3 regions of the Bradyrhizobium sp. CCBAU 45321 genome follow, and region 2 is predicted to be linked to each of the others. Evidence: predicted binding sites of a transcription regulator. Region 2 holds the regulator's gene; each other region holds the start of a gene.

What was found. The regulator PhoB, encoded in region 2, activates phosphate uptake and scavenging genes when phosphate is short. The targets are predictions, from matches to a motif close to TGTCATNNANCTGTCAT.
Region 1: ACM43_RS00850 (UDP-2,3-diacylglucosamine diphosphatase) is a predicted target of PhoB. The motif match lies at 4,285-4,301, and genes of this name have one in related genera.
Region 3: phnF (phosphonate metabolism transcriptional regulator PhnF) is a predicted target of PhoB. The motif match lies at 1,520-1,536, and genes of this name have one in related genera.

Annotation. Positions count from the first base shown of each region.
Region 1 is NZ_LFKZ01000002.1:171,964-179,470, forward strand. It holds gene ACM43_RS00830 (c-type cytochrome) at 1-545, shown strand, start outside; gene ACM43_RS00835 (Lrp/AsnC ligand binding domain-containing protein) at 682-927, opposite strand; gene ACM43_RS00840 (hybrid sensor histidine kinase/response regulator) at 1,029-3,008, opposite strand; gene thiD (bifunctional hydroxymethylpyrimidine kinase/phosphomethylpyrimidine kinase) at 3,330-4,130, shown strand; gene ACM43_RS00850 (UDP-2,3-diacylglucosamine diphosphatase) at 4,325-5,137, shown strand; gene ACM43_RS00855 (glycosyltransferase family 4 protein) at 5,151-6,194, shown strand; gene ACM43_RS00860 (threonine/serine dehydratase) at 6,352-7,335, shown strand.
Region 2 is NZ_LFKZ01000130.1:492,142-499,648, reverse strand. It holds gene ACM43_RS34910 (ATP-binding protein) at 1-635, shown strand, start outside; gene pstS (phosphate ABC transporter substrate-binding protein PstS) at 785-1,798, shown strand; gene pstC (phosphate ABC transporter permease subunit PstC) at 1,934-2,923, shown strand; gene pstA (phosphate ABC transporter permease PstA) at 2,928-3,773, shown strand; gene pstB (phosphate ABC transporter ATP-binding protein PstB) at 3,770-4,591, shown strand; gene phoU (phosphate signaling complex protein PhoU) at 4,603-5,319, shown strand; gene phoB (phosphate regulon transcriptional regulator PhoB) at 5,342-6,049, shown strand; gene ACM43_RS34875 (GcrA family cell cycle regulator) at 6,348-6,860, opposite strand; gene ACM43_RS34870 (aspartate aminotransferase family protein) at 7,320-7,507, shown strand, end outside.
Region 3 is NZ_LFKZ01000017.1:284,300-291,806, reverse strand. It holds gene phnE (phosphonate ABC transporter, permease protein PhnE) at 1-617, shown strand, start outside; gene phnF (phosphonate metabolism transcriptional regulator PhnF) at 755-1,486, opposite strand; gene phnG (phosphonate C-P lyase system protein PhnG) at 1,605-2,069, shown strand; gene phnH (phosphonate C-P lyase system protein PhnH) at 2,074-2,682, shown strand; gene ACM43_RS07375 (carbon-phosphorus lyase complex subunit PhnI) at 2,687-3,790, shown strand; gene ACM43_RS07370 (alpha-D-ribose 1-methylphosphonate 5-phosphate C-P-lyase PhnJ) at 3,787-4,683, shown strand; gene phnK (phosphonate C-P lyase system protein PhnK) at 4,676-5,473, shown strand; gene phnL (phosphonate C-P lyase system protein PhnL) at 5,496-6,194, shown strand; gene ACM43_RS07355 (alpha-D-ribose 1-methylphosphonate 5-triphosphate diphosphatase) at 6,207-7,355, shown strand; gene phnN (phosphonate metabolism protein/1,5-bisphosphokinase (PRPP-forming) PhnN) at 7,352-7,507, shown strand, end outside.

The DNA.
Region 1 (7,507 bases), on a different contig from region 2:
TGGCCAGCGTCGACGACGTCCGCGATCTCTTTGCCTATCTGAAGACGCTTCCGCCGGTGTCCGGCACAGTGGGCGACCACGCACTGCCGTTTCCGTTCAACATCCGCCGCAATATCGGCATCTGGAAATTGCTGTTCATGGACACCGCGCCGTTCGTCGCGGACGCCGCGCGCTCGCCGCAATGGAATCGCGGAGCCTATCTCGTGAACGCTTTCGGCCATTGCGCCGAATGCCACAGCCCGCGCAATGCGCTCGGCGGCATCATCGCCGGCCAGCGCTTTGCCGGTGGGCCCAATCCGGAAGGGGAGGGCTGGGTGCCCAACATCACGCAGCAGGGCATCGGCAGCTGGAGCGAGAAGGATATCGCGGATTTTCTCGAGACCGGCGACATGCCCGAGGGCGACAGCGCTTCGGGTGCGATGCGGCCGGTGATCAAGAACCTTGCGCAACTGACGGCGGAAGACCGCGCCGCGATGGCCGCCTATCTGAAGTCGCTGCCGCCGGTGCAGGGACCGACACCGCCCAAGCGCAAGGAGGGCGGCTAGCGCTGCCGGCGCTTCGGCCGTTGTTTGCGCGTGATCTAAAGCGCGATGAGATTGGGATGAATCATCATCGCGCTTTAGGTTGTTGTTTACGCATGATCTTTCCGGAAAACCGCTTCGCACTTTTCCGGATCATGCTTTAGCCGGTGCCGAACGCCTTGAAGGTGATGATGGTGAGAGTGTCCTGGATGCCCGGCAGCACCTGCACCTTCTCATTCACGAAGTGGCCGATGTCGGTGTCCTTGTCGACGTAGAACTTCACCAGGAGGTCGTATTGGCCGGCCGTGGAGTAGATCTCGGAGGCGATCTCGGCTTCGGCAAGCGCATTGGCCACCGTATAGGACTGGCCGAGCTTGCACTTGATCTGAACGAAAAAAGGAACCATCGCGGGCACTCCGAAAGCGTATTCTTCCGGCTAATAGGCCAAAACCGGCTGGATTTAGCAAGCGAACTTGCTGGATCATTCGAGGCGCTTCGGGCGCGATGCTAGGATGGGACCGCTGCGGCGGCCAATGCATCCCTCAGCCGCTGGGCGAGCTCGACCTTGCGGTACGGCTTGGTCAGCACGACCGCTCGCGCCTGCGCGCGGCCCTGCTCGACCAGGGCCTCCAGCGCGTAGCCCGAGGTGAACAGGACCGGCAGGCCGGGACGCACACGCCGCGCCTGATCGGCGAGCTCCCAGCCGCTCATGCCGCCCGGCATCACGATATCGGTGAATAGCAAGTCGATGCCGGGATCGCCCTGCAACTGGTGCAAGGCATCCTTGCCGTTGACCGCAGCGACGACGCGATATCCGAGCGCTTCCACCCTGCGAATGACGGAGGAGCGGACGAACGGATCGTCCTCGACGATCAGGACCGTCTCGTAGCCTCGCGGCGCCGTGTCCTCGCCGTCGGGAAGATCGGCTTGCGACCTACCGGTGCTCGCGCGCGGCAGGTAGATCCTGGCCGTGGTCCCAAGGCCAGCCTCGCTGTAGATCGAGACATGGCCGCCTGATTGCTTGGCAAAGCCGTAGACCATGCTGAGGCCGAGGCCCGAGCCCTTGCCGACCTCCTTGGTGGTGAAGAACGGCTCGAACGCGCGTACGGCGACCTCGGGCGTCATGCCTTCGCCGTCATCGGTGACCGCGATCAGGACGTAGCTGCCGGGCGCGACCTCCCGGTGAACGGCACCGTCATCATCTTCGATCGTGACCAGCTCCGTGGCCAGCGTGAGGTGGCCTCCCGATGGCATGGCATCCTGCGCGTTGAGCGCGAGATTGAGCACGGCGGATTCGAGCTGGGCGCGGTCGGCAAAGGCCAGGATCGTGCCGGGCCCGGAGGTCGTCCTGATCTCGATATCTTCGCGCAAGGTGCGCTTGAGCAGCTTGAACATGGAATCGAGCAGGCTCCGGCAATCGATCGTCTGAGGCCGCAGCAATTGGCGGCGGCTGAAGGCGAGCAGGCGCTGCGTCAGCTCGGCGCCCCGTTCGCCCGATTGGCAGATGTCGTCGGCAAAGCGCCCGAGGTCGGGCCTCGCCTTGAGCTGCTCGCTCAGGTGCTCGGCATTGCCGATGATCACGGTCAGCAGGTTGTTGAAGTCGTGCGCGATGCCGCCGGAGAGCTGACCGACCGTCTCCATCTTCTGCGCCTGCTGAAGCTGCTGCTCGGTCAGCTTGCGCGCGGTGAGGTCGTGGACGATGCCGACGAAGATCAATTCGCCGTCCTGCCGCGCCTGGCCGACCGACAGGTCCATCGGAAACGTCGTGCCGTCCTTGCGCAGGCCGACGGCCTCGCCGCCGGTCGCGAAATGCCGCGCCTGGCGGTCGGGCGCCGCATCCGCCTCGGGCATCAGCATGCCGACGTTGCGGTTCATCACCTCGTCGGCACGGTAGCCGAACAAGCGCTCGCAGGCCGGATTGAACAGCAGGATCCGGTCCTGCGCATCGAGCAGGATGACTCCGTCGACCGCGGTCTCGACGATCGCGGTGAGGCGCGCCACGCTCTCGCGCATCGCGCGCTGGGCGTCGCGGACCTGCTGCAGCAGCAGCGCGGCGTCGCGGCTCTTGATTTCCTCCTCCTCGAGCGCGGCCTGGACCTGTCGCAGCTCGAACGGCGAGGGGATCGTCAGGATCTTCGACAGCAGCGGCCAGAGCGCGGCGGCGGTGAAGACCGACGCGACCGCCGTGGCGGCCTTGACTATGCCCTCGATGCCATAGATCGGAACCCAGAGCGTGTAGATCGACAGCACGTGGGTCAGGCCGCACGCCATGATGAAGATCGCGAACGCCCAATAGACCCAGCCGAATTTGAGGTCGCGCCGCTTGGTGACGAGGATGGCGAGGGCGAACGGGATCGAGAAATAGGCGGCGGCAATGCTGGCGTCGGAAACGACGTGAAGCCAGATCAGCTCAGGCTCCCACAACAGGCAGATGCCGTGCGGCGACAGCATGGACGAGTCGAGGAGACGTTCGAAGAAGGCCCACATCGTTCCACCCCATGGAGTCTTGTTCAGGTGGCTTGCGCGGCCGGGCGGCCCGCAACATGGGGGCGCCGGACGGTTCCACCACCTGACGTCTCGCGTCACCGGCGAAGCACGCTAAGGTACGCGACTATAGCAAGGGTCCGGCGCCGTTGCATTTTCAAGTCCGCACCATTGTGGGCCTTGGTCCGCGCGGTGTCCGACTGATTCGCAAGGCACGCAATCGGTTCGCGAATCACGCCTGGCGGCGGCCCGGCGCGCTTGCTGACGTTCCACGGTCGCGCTACGAGAGGCCATGGCGGCCTCCTCAAGCACATGTCTCTCGCGATGACGACCCCGGTCGCACTCACCATCGCCGGTTCCGATTCGAGCGGCGGCGCCGGCATCCAGGCGGACCTGAAGACCTTTGCCGCGCTCGGCGTCTATGGCGCCTCCGTGATCACGGCGCTGACGGCGCAGAACACGCGCGGCGTGACCGGCATTCACGCGGTGCCGGCCGGGTTCGTCACCGAGCAGATCGACGCGGTGTTCTCCGACCTCGATATCGGTGCGGTGAAGATCGGCATGGTGGCCCAGGCCGCCAGCATCGATGCCATCGCGGCCGCGCTGTCCCGCTGGGCGCCCCGGCATGTCGTGCTCGATCCCGTCATGGTGGCGACCTCCGGCGACCGCCTGCTCGCCACCGAGGCCGTCGACGCCCTGCGCACCAGGCTGATGCCGCTGGCTGCCGTGATCACGCCGAACCTGCCGGAGGCTGCGGCCCTGCTCGATGCGCCGGTGGCGGCGAGCGAGGCCGAGATCGAAAGCCAGGGACGCCGCCTGCTGGCGCTGGGCTGCCGCGCCGTCCTGATCAAGGGCGGGCACGGCGAGGGCGCCGAGAGCACTGACTATCTCGTCACTGCCGAGACCGCGATCGCGCTCGCCGCGCCGCGAGTGGCCACCCGCAACACCCATGGCACCGGCTGCTCGCTGTCCTCCGCCATCGCGGCGGGGCTGGCCAGGGGCGAGGACCTCGAGGCCGCAGTGCGCAACGCCAAGGCCTGGATCAGCGCCGCGATCGCGGCCGCCGACCGCTTCAGCGTCGGCCACGGCCACGGGCCGATCCATCATTTCCACAAGTTCTACTGAGGCGGGCTTGCTTCGCCTCTCCCGCAAGCCAAGCGGGGAGGGAGCGCACTTACCCTGCGGCGCCATGTCGCCTGATTGTCGCATGCGACTGATATTCGCGGGGAGGGCGAGGCAAGGCGTGATTCGTATTTGAAAGTGCCTCAAGGGTTCAATCGGTCATCCCCCTGTCACGGGACATTGTTACAGGCTGGCGCATGGGAAGTTACGATGTGAGTGACGAGAGCCCGGAGCGGCGCTTTCGCACGTTGTTCATCTCCGACGTCCATCTCGGAGCCCGCGGTTCACAAGCCGATCTTCTGCTCGACTTCCTGCGCTACCATGATGCCGATACGATCTATCTCGTCGGCGACATCGTCGACGGCTGGGCGCTGAAATCGAGCTGGCACTGGCCACAATCGCATAACGACCTGGTCCAGAAGCTTTTGCGCAAGGCGCGCAAGGGCGCCAAGGTCATCTACATTCCCGGCAATCACGACGAGTTCCTGCGCAACTATTACGGCACGCATTTCGGCGGCATCGACGTGGTCGAGAACACGGTTCATACCGGCGCCGACGGCAAGCGCTATCTCGTCATTCACGGCGACATCTTCGATCTCGTGGTGCAGAACGCGCGCTGGCTCGCCCATCTCGGCGACAAGGCCTACGACTTCGCGATCCAGATGAACCGCCTGGTCAACTTCTTCCGCCGGCTGTTCGGCGTGCCCTATTGGTCGCTCTCGCAATGGGCCAAGCAGAAGGTCAAGAACGCCGTCAACTATATCGGCGCGTTCGAGCAGGCGCTCGCCGCCGAGGCGCGGCGTCACCAGGCCGACGGCGTGATCTGCGGCCACATCCACTACGCCGTGATCCGCGACGAGGGCGGCATCCGCTACATGAATTGCGGCGACTGGGTGGAGAGTTGCACCGCCCTGGTGGAGCATGACGACGGCCATTTCGAGATCATCACCTGGGCGGATCAGTTGCGGAAGCCGGAGCAGGTGCCACAGGTCGCAGCCAGAGCTGCATGACAAGGACCACTTGATGCGCATCCTGGTCGCGACCGACGCCTGGCACCCGCAAGTCAACGGTGTGGTTCGGACGCTGACCAAGCTCGCTGATGCTGCAAAAGCGCTCGGCGTCGAGTTCACGTTCCTGACGCCGCAATCGTTCCGCACCTTTGCGATGCCGAGCTATCGCGACGTGCGCCTCGCCATGCCGCGCCCGGCCCGGATCGCAAGGCTGATCGAGGAGGCGCGCCCGGACAGCATCCACATCGCGACCGAAGGGCCGATCGGCCTGATGGTCCGCCGCTATTGCCGCCAGCGCAAGCTGCCGTTCACGACCAGCTTCCATACCCGCTTTCCCGAATATGTCCGCGCCCGCGTGCCAGTGCCGGGCTCGCTGATCTGGCGGGCGCTGCGGCGCTTCCACAGCGCCAGCCGCGCCGTGATGGCGGCGACGCCGGCGCTCGCGCGCGAACTGACCGAGCGCGGCTTCGACAATGTCGTGCTGTGGCCGCGCGGCGTGGACACTACGTTGTTCCACCCGCGCGTCATCGATCTCTGCCTGCCGGCACCCGTGTTCCTGTCGGTCGGCCGCGTCGCAGTCGAGAAGAATCTCGAGGCGTTCCTGGACCTCGACCTACCCGGCACCAAGGTGGTCGTCGGCGACGGCCCGGCGCGCGCCTCGCTGGAAGAGGCCTACCCCGATGCGATCTTCCTCGGCGAGAAGCACGGCGAGGAACTGGCGGATATCTACGCGGCCGCCGACGTGTTCGTGTTCCCGAGCAAGACAGACACCTTCGGCCTGGTGCTGCTGGAGGCGTTCGCCAGCGGCCTGCCGGTCGCGGCCTTCCCTGTGAAGGGTCCCCGCGACGTGATTGGCGAGGCGCCGGTCGGCGCGCTCGATCACGATCTGCGCAATGCCTGCTTCGCCGCGCTCGATATCTCCCGGCAGGACTGCGTCGCCTTTGCCGCCAATTACACCTGGGAGGCCTCGGCAACGGTCTTTATCGACAGCATTTTGGCGGTCGGGGCGGTGCTGCCCGGCCGGACCGCCGCGGAACAGCCGCGCCAAGTCGCCTAGAGCTATCTCGATCCGATGGATCGAAATAGCTCTAGATTCTTGTTTTGACGCGTTTTCTTCACGCGAACCGGGATCCACTTCGCTCGAAAACGCTATGGGGAGATCCTCTCGCGGAGGTGTCTTGCCCGGGCCTGATCGGCCGCGATAACATTCCGCCATGACCGAACAGGCCCTTCCGGTCGGCCCTGCCGACATCGATGCCGCAGCGCGCGTGATCGCGCCTTACGCCATTCGCACCCCGCTGTTGTCCTTCCCCGTGCTCAACGAGCGCGTCGGTGCAAAAGTGTTCCTGAAGCCGGAGATGCTCCAGCGCACCGGCTCGTTCAAGTTCCGCGGTGCCTTCAACAAGGTGTTCTCGATCCCGCAGGACAAGCGCGCCGGCGGGGTCGTCGCGTTCTCCTCCGGCAACCACGCGCAGGGCGTGGCGGCGGCGGCAAAGATCCTGGACATGCAGGCAACCATCGTGATGCCCGCCGATGCGCCGCTGTCCAAGCGCGAGCGCACCAAATCCTACGGCGCCGAGGTCGTGCTGTACGATCGCTATAACGAGGACCGCGAGGCGATCTCGCGCGGCATCGCCGAGAAGCGCGGCGCGACGCTAGTCAAACCCTATGACGATCCCTTCGTGATCGCAGGGCAGGGCACCGCCGGCCGCGAGATCGCCGAGGACATGGCAACGCTTGGCCTCAGTCCCGACATCGTGGTGGCGCCGGCCTCCGGCGGCGGTCTGATCGCGGGTGTCGCGACCGCTGTGAAGGCGCGCTATCCGCAAGCCGAGATCGTGGTCGCCGAGCCCGAGGCCTTCGACGATCACAGCATTTCACTCAGCTCAGGCCATCGCGAGCCGCATCCGCCAGCCGGCCGCACCATCTGCGATGCGCTGATGGCGCTGATGCCGGGCGAGATGACGTTTGCGATCAACAGCAAGCTCTTGGCGCGCGGCGTCACGGCGTCGGACAAGGAAGTCGGCGCGGCGGTCGCCTTTGCCTATCGCGAGCTGAAGCTGGTGGTGGAACCCGGCGGCGCGGTGGGGCTTGCTGCGCTACTCGCGGGCCGCCTTGATGTGGCCGGCAAGAACGTCGTCATCGTGCTGTCAGGCGGCAATGTGGATGCGGATCTGTTCGCGGAGCTGGTGGCCTGACTTTGGCTGAAACGGTGTGAGCCGCAGTCCACCGCGTGGGCAGGGCAATCGCATTCGAATTTCGAGAGGCCGTCATGCCCGGGCATGACGACGTAGAGAGAGTTGGTGCCCATGGCCCACATCTCATTGCGATAGCCCTCCCCCGCAAGCGGGGGAGGGAGCGCACCTTCCT
Region 2 (7,507 bases):
TCGATACGCTCCAGGGCCAGGCCAAGGACGATCCCAAGGCGCGCGAGCGCTTCCTCGGCATCATGCACAACCAGGCCACGCGCATGGCGCGCCTGATCGACGATCTCTTGTCGCTGTCGCGGGTCGAGCTGTCGGCCCATGTCCGGCCCGACACCCTGGTCGATCTCGTCCCGATCATCCGTCAGGTCGCCGACGGGCTCGAGCCGCTGGCGCGCGAGCGTCAGGTCGAGGTGGACATCCACCTGCCGGAGCCACCGGTGATGATCGCGGGGGACCGCGAGGAGCTGCTCCGCCTGTTCGAGAACCTGATCGAGAACGCGCTCAAATACGGCGCCTCCGGCGGGCGCGTCATCGTGTCGCTGACCTCGAGCGCCGCCGCTGACGGAACTCAGGAAATTCGGGTCATGGTCCGCGATTTCGGCCCGGGCATCGCGCCGGAGCACCTGCCGCGGCTGACCGAGCGCTTCTACCGGGTCGATGTCGGCGACAGCCGCTCGCAAGGCGGCACCGGGCTCGGGTTATCGCTGGTGAAACATATTCTTAACCGTCATCGCGGCCGCCTTTTGATCGAAAGCGTGCCCAGGCAGGGCGCCACCTTCACCGCCTGTTTTCCCCAAACCAAGACTCCGGCTTGATCGGAAACGCAAGCAATTTCAACTGCTTGGTGTCGTCATCCAACTGTCACGAAACCTTCGTAAAAGCACAGCCGACCGCCCCTAAAGCGGCGGCGCGGGGAGCGCGATCGGGCGCGGATGGCGCTTCGCTCCCCTGTATGGAGACCAGCATGAATTTCCTCAAAACCATGGTCGCTGCCGGCTTGGTCGCCGCATCGACGACGGTAGCCTTTGCAGCCGACATCACCGGTGCCGGCGCGACGTTCCCGTTCCCGATCTATTCGAAGTGGGCCGACGCCTACAAAAAGGAGACCGGCAACGGTCTGAACTATCAGTCCATCGGCTCCGGCGGCGGCATCAAGCAGATCCAGGCCAAGACCGTGACCTTCGGCGCCACCGACGCGCCGCTCAAGGCCGAGCAGCTCGAGAAGGACGGCCTCGTCCAGTGGCCGATGGTGATGGGTGCCATCGTCCCCGTCGTCAACCTCGAGGGCGTGAAGCCGGGCGAGCTGGTGTTCGACGGCGAGACCTTGGCCAACATCTATCTCGGCAAGATCACCAAGTGGGACGATGCCGCGATCAAGAAGCTCAATCCCAACGCGAAGCTGCCGTCAGAAGCCATCACCGTGGTCCGTCGTTCGGACGGCTCGGGCACCACCTTCAACTTCACCAACTATCTCTCCAAGGCCAGCGCGGACTGGAAGAGCAAGGTCGGCGAGGGCACCGCGGTCGAGTGGCCGGTCGGCGTCGGCGCCAAGGGCAACGAGGGTGTGTCAGGCAACATCAGCCAGACCAAGAACTCGATCGGCTATGTCGAATACGCCTATGCCAAGCAGAACAAGCTCACCCACACCGGTCTCGTCAACAAGGCCGGCAAGCCGGTGCAGCCGACCGTCGAGGCCTTCCAGGCGGCCGCCTCCAACGCCGATTGGTCCAAGGCTCCCGGCTATTACGTCATCCTGACCGAGCAGCCCGGCGAGAAGTCCTGGCCGATCACGGCGGCGACCTTCATCCTGATGCACAAGTCCGCCACCGACAAGGCGGCCGCGCAGGAAGCGATCAAGTTCTTCCGCTGGGCCTTCAAGAACGGCGGCAAGATGGCCGAGGAGCTCGACTACATTCCGATGCCGGAAAGCGTCGTCCAGCAGATCGAGAAGACCTGGGCTGCCGAGATCAAGAGCTAAGGCGCCATATGTGTCCCGGACACGGTTCCGGGACGCTGCAAGATCTCCGCTCCGGATCGGCCTCCTGCCGCATCCGGAGCGCGCCACCAACAACAAGCGTACATAAAACGGGTATAGGGGATCGGCGTGGCTGAGATGGCTGTTGAGAGCAATGTGATTGATGCTGCCGGTCCATATGATCGCGCCAAGGCCTTGAGCGCGTTCAAGCTCGGCGACGTCACCTTCTACTGGATCACGCGGTTGTCCGCGATCTCGGTGCTGCTGATCCTCGGCGGCATCATCATCTCGCTGATCGTCGGCGCCTTCCCGGCGATCCAGGAGTTCGGCATCTCCTTCCTGTGGACGCAGCGCTGGGCGCCCTCGGCCGATCCGCCGGTGCTCGGCGCGCTCGGGCCAATCTACGGCACGCTCGTCACCTCCTTCATCGCGATGCTGATCGCCATTCCCGTCGGTCTCGGCATTGCGATCTTCCTCACCGAGCTCTGCCCGCAATGGCTGCGCCGCCCGATCGGCATGGCGGTCGAGCTGCTCGCCGGCATTCCCTCGATCATCTACGGCATGTGGGGCTTCTTCGTGCTCGGCCCCTTCCTGGCCAACACCTTCCAGCCCTTCATGATCAGGGTGTTCGACGGCGTCCCCGTGCTGGGCGCGATCTTCGCAGGGCCCCCGTCCTATCTCAGCCTGTTCAACGCCGCGCTGATCCTCGCCATCATGGTGCTGCCCTTCATCACCTCGATTTCGGTCGACGTGTTCAAGACGGTGCCGCCGGTGCTGAAGGAAGCCGCCTACGGCGTCGGCTGCACCACCTGGGAGGTCGTCCGCAGCGTGGTGATCCCCTACACCCGCGTCGGCATCATCGGCGGCGTCATGCTGGCGCTGGGCCGGGCGCTCGGCGAGACCATGGCGGTGACCTTCATCATCGGCAACTCGTTCCGGATCTCCTCGTCGATCTTCGCGCCGGGCACGACCATCTCGGCGGCGATCGCATCCGAGTTCGCCGAGAGCGACGGCCTGCACCAGTCCGGCCTGATCCTGCTCGGCCTCCTGCTGTTCGTGCTGACGTTCTTCGTGCTCGCGGCCGCCCGTTTGATGCTGCTGCGCCTCGAAACCAAGGCCGGGAAGTGAAGCCATGAACCCGATCTATTCACGCCGCCGCCGCTGGGACATCGTCATCCGCGGCCTCTGCATCGCCGCCGCCGCCTTCGGCGTCACCTGGCTCGCGCTGATCCTGGTCACGCTGCTCTACAACGGCCTGGCCGGGCTCAACCTCCAGGTCTTCACAGCTGACACGCCGCCGCCCGGATCGAACGAGGGCGGCCTGCGCAACGCCATCGTCGGCTCGCTGATCATGACCGTGATCGGCGTCGGCATCGGCGCGCCGCTCGGCCTGTTCGCCGGCACCTATCTCGCCGAGTACGGCCGCAACGACAAGCTGACCTCGGTGATCCGCTTCATCAACGACATTCTCTTGTCGGCACCCTCGATCATCATCGGCCTCTTCATCTATGGCGCGGTGGTGGTGCCGATGCGCGGCTTCTCGGCGATTGCGGGCGCGCTGGCGCTTGCCGTCATCGTGATCCCGGTCGTCGTGCGCACCACGGAGGACATGCTGCTGCTGGTGCCGAATCCGTTGCGCGAAGCTGCCAGCGCGCTCGGCCTGCCGCGCTCGCTGGTGATCAGGCGAATCGCGTACCGTGCGGCGCGCGCCGGCCTCATCACCGGCGTGCTGCTCGCCACCGCCCGGGTCGCCGGCGAGACCGCGCCGCTGTTGTTCACGGCGCTGTCGAACCAGTTCTTCAGCCTCGGCCTGGACAAGACGATGGCGAACCTGCCTGTCACCATCAACAACTTCGTGCAGAGCCCCTACGAATATTGGAAGCAACTCGCCTGGAGCGGCGCGCTGCTGATCACCCTGACCGTGCTTGCCCTTAACATTGGCGCGCGCATCCTTGGCGCCGAGAGGACTGCAAAATGAGTGAAATGTCTGTTTCCGTCAGCGCACCGACCGTTCATCCCGGTTCGCAGCCGTTGCCCGAGGCGCCCGCCAAGGTCACCGCGCGCAACCTCAACTTCTACTACGGTGATCACCACGCGCTGAAGAACATCAACCTGGCGCTCGGCACCAACCGCGTCACGGCGTTCATCGGCCCGTCCGGCTGCGGCAAGTCCACCCTGCTGCGCATCTTCAACCGGATGTACGACCTCTATCCGGGCCAGCGCGCAGACGGTCAGCTGTTGCTCGACCATACCAACATCCTCGACCCCAAGCTCGACCTCAACCTGCTCCGTGCCCGGGTCGGCATGGTGTTCCAGAAGCCGACGCCGTTCCCGATGACGATCTACGAGAACATCGCCTTCGGCATTCGTCTCTACGAGAAGATCTCCAAGTCCGAGATGGACGGCCGCGTCGAGAAGGCGCTGCGCGGCGGCGCGCTGTGGAACGAGGTCAAGGACAAGCTCAATGCCTCCGGCCTGTCGCTCTCCGGCGGCCAGCAGCAGCGCCTCTGCATCGCCCGCACCGTCGCGGTGCGGCCCGAGGTGATCTTGTTCGACGAGCCTTGCTCGGCGCTCGACCCGATCTCGACCGCCAAGGTCGAAGAGCTGATCCAGGAATTGTCCGAGAACTACACGATCGCGATCGTGACCCACAACATGCAGCAGGCGGCGCGCGTCTCCGACAAGACCGCCTTCATGTATCTCGGCGAGTTGATCGAGTTCGATGACACCAGCAAGATCTTCACGTCGCCGAGCGATCGGCGCACGCAGGATTACATCACCGGCCGGTTCGGCTGAGGAGACGGAACATGGGTTCTGAACATACCGTAAAGGCCTTCGACAGCGATCTTCAGGAGCTCACCCGCCTTGTCGCCGAGATGGGCGGCATCGCCGAGCGCATGATCGTCGATTCCGTCGACGCGCTGATCCGCCGCGACGTCGCGCTCGGCCAGCGCGTGGTCGCCACCGACGCCGAGCTCGACGCGCTGCAGAAGCGCATCGAGGAGCGCGCCGTGCTCACCATCGCCCGCCGCCAGCCGATGGCCGTCGACCTGCGCGAGATCGTCGGCGCCATGCGCGTTGCGACCGATCTCGAGCGCATCGGCGATCTCGCCAAGAACATGGGCAAGCGCGTCGCGGCGCTGGAGACGGATTTCCATCCGCTCAAGCTGTTCCGCGGCCTGGAGCACATGACCGACCTCGTGCAGCAGCAGGTCAAGTCGGTGCTGGACGCCTATGCCGCGCACGACCTGCCGGCGGCGATGGCGGTGTGGAAGGGCGACGAGGAAGTCGACGCCATCTGCACCTCGCTGTTCCGCGAGCTCCTCACCTACATGATGGAGGATCCGCGCAACATCTCGTTCTGCATCCACCTGATGTTCTGTGCCAAGAACATCGAGCGGATCGGCGACCACGCCACCAACATCGCCGAGACCGTGTTCTACATGATCGAGGGCCAGGCGATCACTGACAAGCGGCCGAAGGGCGACATGACGACCTTCGCCACGACGGTGCCGAACACCTGACGACTTAAGGAGCGACGACCACATGGGCGCACGCATTATGGTGGTTGAGGACGAGGAAGCTCTCACCGAGCTTCTCCGCTACAACCTCGAAGGCGACGGCTATGACGTCGAGACGGTGATGCGCGGCGATGACGCCGACACCCGCCTCAAGGAGCACATTCCCGATCTGATCGTGCTCGACTGGATGCTGCCGGGCCTGTCGGGCATCGAGCTGTGCCGGCGGCTTCGGACCCGTCCCGAGACCAAGCAGCTGCCGATCATCATGCTCACCGCGCGCGGCGAGGAGAGCGAGCGGGTGCGCGGGCTTGCGACCGGCGCGGATGACTACATCGTCAAGCCGTTCTCGGTGCCGGAGCTGCTCGCGCGCGTGAAGGGCCTCTTGCGGCGTGCCAGCCCCGAGCGCCTCGCCACCGTGCTCGCCTATGGCGATATCGAGCTCGACCGCGACAAGCGCCGGGTGGCGCGCTCGGGCCGGCCGATCGATCTCGGCCCGACCGAATATCGCCTGCTGGAGTTCTTCCTGGAGCATCCCGGCCGCGTGTTCTCGCGCGAGCAGCTGCTCGACAGCGTCTGGGGCCGCGACATCTACATCGACGAGCGCACCGTCGACGTCCATATCGGCCGCCTGCGCAAGCTGCTCAATCTCGGCCGCGAGCAGGACCCGATCCGCACCGTCCGCGGCGCCGGCTACGCGCTGGACGATCGTTTCGCGAAGGCTGAGCAGACATAAAGCGCCAGCGACAGCTGGTTTGGCGAACTGCGGCGCCGATCTCGACCGTCATCCCCGGGCGCGCGCAGCGCGAGCCCGGGATCTCAGCGCGAGCGCTTGCGCTCGTCGCGATTAGCCACAAGGCGTGGTTTGGCGAAGACTCGGAGTGACCATCTCGCGCAACAATTGCGCCCTGTGGCTATGGATCCCCGCGTTCGCGGGGATGACACCGAGTGGGTGGAGCCGTCATCGTATGACGGCTGCAGTCTTGGCGATCAAGCTTGGTGATCAAGCTTGTTGATCAGGGAATACCGCAAATTCACCGCGTGCCTGGCTTCGCCGGTGCACGCCGGCGATCCGCTGCGGGCTGATAGGCCACGCGCGAATGCTGGGCGCAGTAGGGCAGGCCTGAGAGCGCCTTGCCGCCGCAGAAGAAGAAATCCGGGCTCGAGGGATCGCCGACCGGCCAGTGGCAGGTCGCCTCGTTCAATTCCAGCAGCGACAGCCGCTGGCTCATCGGCACCACGTTGTCGTAGGTAACCGGCTCGGCTTCCAACTCGACCTCGAAGGCCTGCGCCAGCGCGGTGTTGCCGCGCGCGACGGGGCGGGTCACCCGCATCATGTGCTGCGCGGGCCGTGCCTTGCGCGGCCGCGGCGCTGCCGATGAAGGGCTCTTGGCGCGGCCGGACAGGCCGAGCCGGTGCACCTTGCCGATCACGGCATTGCGGGTCACATTGCCGAGCTCCGCCGCGATCTGGCTGGCCGAAAGTCCGGCCTCCCAGAGCTTCTTCAGCTGCTCGACGCGATCATCGGACCAGGTCAAAACCGTCATTGCACCCTTTCCCTCGCTGCGCGCCTGCCATCCTGGGGCCTTCGCAGCGAATGCTTTAGCCTTGAAAAACCCGTGCCGTCAGAATCCCTTAAGGCTCGCCGGGCGCGCTCAAGACGCCCGAACGTTTACGCCGGTACATGAGGACTTCTGGGATCAGAACTGCTGCACGAGATGTCGTATCTGACAGTCCAAACGCTACAATATGGCGTGACTCCCGCGCAAGAGTCCGCCGACTCGCTTCCACATGTTCCGTGGTGAAAAACCCGCAAAATCGGCACCGCAAGACTACGGAATCAGCGTTTCGCGAGGCTTTCCGGGCGGCATTGACACCCGTCTTGCCAGGCATAAGATAGTGGCACGTGCCGCCCTTAAAAGGCGGCACGTTTCGTTTTCCGGGGCCGGTTGATGGTGCGTCGCGCAATGCATGCCTCACACCGTCCGCAACATTCAAGTGATGTCATGACTAACAGCGCAGCGCCGCATTTGCTCCCCGTTTTCGCCAGGGCCGACCTCGGTTTCGAGCGCGGCGAAGGCTGCTGGCTGATCGCGACCAACGGCGATCGCTATCTCGATTTCACCTCGGGCGTGGCGGTGAATGCGCTCGGCCATGTCCATCCCGCGCTGGTCAAGGCATTGCAGGAGCAGGC
Region 3 (7,507 bases), on a different contig from region 2:
TTCTGAAATATCTGCATGCGCTCGGAGAGACGGTGTCGATCGCGTTTCTCGGCACGCTGGGCGGCGCGCTGCTCGCGCTGCCGGTATCCCTGCTGGCGGCGCGCAACGTGGTTGCAAGCCGGATCATCCGCGTATTGACGCGTCGTGGCCTCGATACCATCCGTGGAGTCGATACCTTGATCTGGGCACTGATCTGGGTCGGCGTCGTGGGGCTGGGGCCGTTTGCCGGCATCCTGGCCGTGATCTGCAGCGATTTCGGAACGTTCGGCAAGCTGTTCTCGGAAGCGATCGAGGTCGCCGACAAGAACCCCGCGGAAGGCGTTCGGTCATCGGGCGGCAACCATTTCCACAGCGTCCGGTTCGGATTGCTGCCGCAGGTATTCCCGGTCTTGCTGAGCCAGGTGCTCTACTATTTCGAGTCGAACACGCGATCGGCGACGATCATCGGAATCGTTGGCGCTGGCGGCATTGGCCTTCAGCTTGCCGAACAGATCCGGGTGCTGGAATGGCAGAAGGTATCGTTTCTGATCCTGCTGATCCTGATAACGGTATCGTCGATCGACTGGATTTCCGGCAAGCTGCGCTTCGCGATTATCGGCAAGCGGATGGTCGCCTAACGTCGTGCTGAAGCCTTATCCATTCCGATTGAATCGGAACGGAACTCTGGCTTCTTGTTTTGACGCGTTTTCTCGACGCACACCGTTTCCACTTCGGATCAAGTCCGAGGGCATGCTTCGCTGGAAAACGCTCTGATCTAACCGTTCTCCACCAAGAACTCCACACGTTCTGCCGCAAAGCGCGAGTGCTTCGTCACCAGCGGCTTGCCCGTGAGATCATGGTCGGTGGCGTCGACCACCAGGATCGGCCGCCCCAGCGCCAGATCGAGCCGTGCGGCGTCGCTCGCATCGACAATCCCTGCGGTGATCCTCGTTGCGCCCCGGCGATAGTCGCGGACGCCGAAATGCTCCAGCAGCTTCGTCATCGAGCGCGTTGCCGCGAACACGGCGCCTGCATCCGGGAACAGGTCAGCCGAGAGCCAGGTGGTGGAAACACAGATTGGCGTGCGGTCGGCGAGGCGAATCGCCTCGATCCGCACCAGGGGTGCGCCGGTCTTTAGTCCCAGCTCCCGCGCGAGCTCGCGCGTCGCGACGTCATCGGTCGCCTCGATCAGCCGGCCGTGCGGCTCGCGGCCATCAGCGCCGACGATCTCGGAGAAGCGCGTGCGCGAGCGCAGGGGATAAGCGAGCTTCTGGGCCTCGACATAGGTTCCGCTGCCGCGCTCGGCGCGCACCAGGCCGCGCTCGGCAAGCGCTGCCAGCGCGCGCCGCACGGTGTGGCGGTTGACGCGATAGGTCTCGGCGATCTCCATCTCGCCCGGCAATTTGTCGCCGGCCGCAAAGCGGCCGTCGGCGATGCCGCGCTCGATGCCATCGGCCACGAGGCGCCATAGCGCGACGCCCGACGAGGCTGTGTCCTGCATGCTCATGTCGCGGGAAACCTACTCCAGAAATCACAGCATTGTCACGAAACAGTCATGGCGCGTCCTTATGAAGTTGTCTATTATCATAGACAACTTCGGTGCGGCAAGTTCTGTAGAAGGTTCGATGGACCAGGTGACCCAGCACAACGACCAGCAAGCCCAGCGCAAGGCCGCAATGGCGGTGCTGGCGCACGCGGAGGCGGGCGAGATCGCCGCTCGCCTCCGCAACTTGGCCCTCCCGGACCATCAGGATCTGCGCACGCCCGAGAACGGCCTCGTCATGCTGCGCGGCCGGGTCGGCGGCGATGGTGCGCCGTTCAATCTCGGCGAAGCGACGGTGTCGCGCGCCGCGGTACGGCTTGCGAGCGGCGAGGTCGGGTTCGGCTACACGCTCGGCCGCGACGGTGAGAAGGCGCGTCTGATCGCGCTGTGCGATGCGCTGGTGCAGTCCCGCGATTTCGGCGGAGCGGTGGAGCGCGAAATTATCGCGCCGTTGCGCGAGCAGCTTATGGTCAGGCGCAAGCAGGCGGCGGCAGCGGCCGCCGCGACGAAGGTTGATTTCTACACCATGGTGCGCGGTGAGGGGTGAGATCATGACCACGATTGCGGAGCTGCCGCCGGGTTTCGCCGACAAGGTGCTGTCGGCGCAATCGACCTTTCGCTCGGTCATGGACGCCATGGCGCGGCCGGGCTCGGTCCAGCGCATCGTGCCGATGGCGGGGGCGCCAGGGCCGATGATGCGCGGCACCGCCGCGATCGCGCTGACGCTGTTCGATCACGACACGCCGCTCTGGCTCGATGCACGGATGGCGGAAAGCGCGGACGTGACGAAGTGGCTCAAGTTCCACACTGGCGCGCCGGTCGTGCAGGATTCGTCGATCGCTTCGTTCGCGCTCATCGGTGACGGCGGCGCCTTGCCCTCGTTCGAATCCTTCGCGTTCGGCACCAGCGAGTATCCGGACCGCTCGACCACGGTAATCGTCCAGATCGACAGCCTCGCCGCCGGGCGCAGCTTCGAGCTGCGCGGCCCCGGCATCGACGGAGTCGCCACGCTGCAGGCGTCGATCAAGCCTTTCGACCTGTTCGAGCGCCTGCAGATGAACGAAGCGCTGTTTCCGCGCGGCATCGATGTGGTGCTGGTCGCCGATGACGCCGTGGTCGCGATCCCCCGCACCACGCGCGTCGTGAGCAAGGGAAGCTAGAAGCATGTATGTCGCAGTCAAAGGCGGCGAACGCGCCATCGAGAACGCCCATCGCCTGCTCGCGCATAGGCGGCGCGGCGACCAGAGCGTTGCGGAAATCTCGCTCGATCAGATCTCGGAGCAGCTCGGCCTTGCCGTCGATCGCGTCATGAGCGAAGGCTCGCTCTATGACCGCGAGCTCGCGTCGCTTGCGATCAAGCAGGCGCGCGGCGATTTGATCGAGGCGATCTTCCTGGTCCGCGCCTTCCGCGCCACGCTGCCGCGTTTCGGCGCCAGCGAGCCGGTCGACACCGGCACCATGCGGGTGCAGCGGCGGGTGTCGGCGACCTTCAAGGACATTCCCGGCGGCCAGATCCTGGGGCCGACCTTCGACTACACGCACCGCCTGCTCGATCCATCGCTCGCCCAAGGTTTTGTGCCGGAGAGGCCGGCTGCGGCCGAAGCCTCCACCGCGCCGACGCCGCGCGTGACAGACATTCTCGGGCGCGACGGGCTGATCGAATCATCGCCGGAAGCCGAGGACGGCGCCAGCGTCGGCGATCTCACCCGCGAGCCGCTGAATTTCCCCGCGGACCGTGATTTGCGCCTGCAGAACCTTGCGCGCGGTGACGAAGGCTTTCTGCTCGCGATGGGCTATTCCACCCAGCGCGGCTACGGCCGCAACCATCCCTTCGTCGGCGAGATCCGCTTCGGCGAGGTCGAGGTCGAATTCGTCGCGGAAGACGTCGGCTTTGCCGTGCCGCTCGGCGCGATCGAGCTCACGGAGTGCCAGATGGTCAACCAGTTCAAGGGCTCGGCGACGGAAGCGCCGTGCTTCACCCGCGGCTATGGCCTCGCCTTCGGCCAGAGCGAGCGCAAGACCATGTCGATGGCGCTGGTCGATCGCGCATTGCGCGCCCGTGAGCTCGGCGAGGAGGCGCTGGCCCCGGCGCAGGACGAGGAATTCGTGATGTCGCATTCGGACAATGTCCAGGCGACCGGCTTCGTCGAGCACCTGAAGCTGCCGCATTACGTCGATTTCCAGTCCGAGCTCGGCCTCCTGCGCAAGCTGCGTCAGGAGTTTGCCGATGCCGACACGCCCGATGCCATGAAGGAGGCCGCGGAATGAACGCGCCCGCCTACAATTTCGCCTATCTCGACGAGCAGACCAAGCGCATGATCCGCCGCGCGATCCTCAAGGCGATCGCCATCCCCGGCTATCAGGTGCCGTTCGCCAGCCGCGAGATGCCGATGCCCTATGGCTGGGGCACCGGCGGCGTGCAGGTCACCGCCGCGATCCTGGGGCCGCAGGACGTGCTGAAGGTGATCGACCAGGGCTCCGACGACACCACCAACGCGATCTCGATCCGAAAATTCTTCGCCAAAACCGCCGGCGTTGCGACGACGACGGCGACGGACGAGGCTACCGTGATCCAGACCCGTCACCGCATCCCCGAGACGGCGCTGAACGAGAACCAAGTGCTGGTCTATCAGGTGCCGATCCCCGAACCTCTGCGCTTCCTCGAGCCGCGCGAGACCGAGACGCGACGCATGCACGCGCTCGCCGAATACGGCCTGATGCATGTGAAGCTCTACGAGGACATCGCCCGCTTCGGCCACATCGCCACGGCCTATGCCTATCCGGTGAAGGTCAACGCGCGCTATGTGATGGACCCGTCGCCGACGCCGAAATTCGACAATCCCAAGATGGACAATTCCCCGGCGCTGCAATTGTTCGGCGCCGGCCGCGAGAAGCGCATCTACGCCATCCCGCCCTATACGCAGGTGGTGTCGCTCGATTTCGAGGATCACCCGTTCGAGCCCTACCGCTTCAACGCGCCCTGCGCGCTCTGCGGTGCGGAGAATTCCTACCTCGACGAGATCGTGACCGACGACAAGGGTGGGCGCATGTTCGTGTGCTCGGATACCGATTATTGCGAGGGCCGCCAGGCTGCCGGCCATCACGGCAGCCTCAGTGCCGCGCCGTACAAGGAGAAGGCGCAGGAGGCCGCGAATGGCTGATCAGAATTTGGTCGAGAACGACGAGCCGCTGCTGGTCGCAAAATCCCTCAGCAAGTCGTTCGGCCGCATCAATGCCTGTCGCGACGTGTCGTTCTCGCTCTATCCCGGCGAGGTGCTGGCGATCGTCGGCGAGTCCGGTTCCGGCAAATCGACGCTGCTGCAAATGCTGTCAGGCCAGCTCGCGCCGAGTGCGGGGCACGTCTCCTACCGGATGCGCGACGGCGTCACCCGCGATCTCGCCACTCTTGGCGAAGCCGAGCGCCGCTTCCTGTTCCGCACCGATTGGGGATTCGTGCATCAGGATCCCGCGCAGGGGCTGCGCATGGCGGTGTCGGCCGGCGCCAATGTCGGCGAGCGGCTGATGGCGGTGGGGTGGAATCACTACGGCCGCATCCGTGAGACCGCGTCGGATTGGCTGACACGCGTCGAGATCGACGTCGCGCGCATCGACGATGCGCCGCGCACCTATTCCGGCGGCATGCGCCAGCGCCTCCAGATCGCCCGCAACCTCGTCACCGAGCCGCGGCTCGTGTTCATGGACGAGCCGACCGGCGGCCTTGACGTGTCGGTGCAGGCGCGCCTGCTCGATCTCCTGCGCAGCCTCGTCGCCGAGCTGAACCTCGCCGTCGTCATCGTCACCCACGATCTCGCGGTGGCGCGCCTCTTGTCGCACCGCGTGATGGTGATGAAAGGCGGCCGCGTCATCGAGACCGGTCTCACCGATCAGGTTCTCGACGATCCGCGCGAGCCCTATACCCAGCTGCTGGTCTCCTCGATCCTGCCGCCATGATCTTTACAACATGAGCCCTCCGATGACCGCCATGATCGACATTGCCGATGCGCAAAAGACCTTCACGATGCACCTGCAGGGCGGCATCGAGCTGCCGGTGGTGCGCGGCGTGACCTTCCACGTCAATCCCGGCGAGTGCGTGGTGCTGTCGGGTCCGTCGGGCGCCGGCAAATCGTCGATCCTGAAGATGATCTTCGGCAATTACCGCTGCGACAGCGGCCGCATCGGCATCCGCCATCGCGGCGCCGTGGTCGATCTTGCCACCGCCGAGCCGCGGCAGGTGCTCAACGTCCGCCGCTCCACCATCGGCTATGTCAGCCAGTTCTTGCGGGCCGTGCCGCGGGTTGCGACCATCGACGTCGTGGCGGAGCCGTTGATCGTGAACGGGATGAGCCGGACTGAGGCACAGGCGCGCGCCGGCGAGCTGCTGCGCCGCCTCAACATTCCCGAGCGGCTCTGGCAGCTGCCGCCCGCGACCTTCTCCGGCGGCGAGCAGCAACGCGTGAACATCGCCCGCGGCTTCATCTCGGATCTGCCGATCCTGCTGCTGGACGAACCGACCGCCTCGCTCGATGCAGCCAATCGCGCCGTGGTGGTGGAGCTGGTCGCTGAAAAGAAACGTCAGGGCGTTGCCATGGTCGCCATTGTCCATGACGACGAAATCCGTCATTTGATTGCCGACCGCATCGTCGACGTCACCGGCTTTGCCGCCGCGGCCTGAAGGAATGGGGAAATGAAGAAGGAATCCGTGATCGCCAACGCCAGGATCGTGCTGGCTGACCGGGTGATCGAGCAGGGCTGGCTCGCGCTTGCCGACGGCCGCATTGCGGAGATCGGCGAGGGGACTGCGCCCGCGGGTGCCGAGGATGCCGGCGGCGATCTGATCATGCCCGGCCTGATCGAGCTCCACACCGACCATCTCGAGGCGCATTACGTGCCGCGGCCAAAAGTGTTCTGGAATCCGGTCGCCGCCGTCATCTCCTATGACGGCCAGCTCGCGACCTCGGGCATCACCACCGTGTTCGATTCGCTCCGGGTCTGGCGCGAGGACGACGCCGAGGAGGTCGATGGCCGCGCCGGCGTGCTCGCCGCCGCGATCGCGACCGCGCGCGAGGCCAACCTGCTGCGCGCCGATCACTTCCTGCATCTGCGCTGCGAGATCCCGATGCCGAGCGTGGTCGAGGAAGCCAAGGAGCTGATCGACCGCCCCGACGTCAAGCTGATGTCGCTGATGGACCACACGCCGGGCCAGCGCCAGTTCCGCGATGAGGTCAAGCTGCGCGACTATTACCGCGGCAAGGGCGGCGGCAAGACCGATGCCGAGCTCGACGAGCTGTTCGCAAAGCGCTTCGAGTATCAGAGGCTCTATGCCGCGGCCAACATGCGCGAGATCGTGGCGCTGGCGCATGAGTACAACATTCCGCTGGCGAGCCACGACGACACCACCGAGGAGAACGTCGCGGACGCCGTACGCGACCGCGTCTCCGTCGCGGAATTCCCGACCACGCTGGAGGCCGCGCGCGGCCTGCACCAGGCCGGCATCGACATCCTGATGGGTGCGCCGAACGTGGTGCGCGGCGGCTCGCACTCCGGCAACATCGCGGCGGTCGATCTCGCCCGCGAGGGCCTGCTCGACATCCTGTCGTCGGATTACATTCCGTCGAGCCTTTTGATGGCCGCGTTGCAATTGCCCGAGCATGTGCCCGCGATCAGCCTTCCTGCCGCGGTCCGCACCGTGACGAAAGCGCCCGCCGAAGCGGTCGGCCTCACCGACCGCGGCGAGGTCGCGACCGGCAAGCGCGCCGATCTGATCCGCGTCCATGTCGCAGGCCACGTTCCCGTGGTCCGCAGCGTCTGGCGCGAAGGACACCGCGTCGCATGAGCGAGATGGCGATCACGGGCGAAGGCGAGACGGGTGCGATCGGCTCCGGCCGGCTCGTGCTCGTGGTCGGCCCCAGCGGCGCCGGCAAGGACACGCTGTTGCGGCTGGCGCAGGCCGCCTGCAGCGAGGACCCCGACATCGTCTTCCCGCGC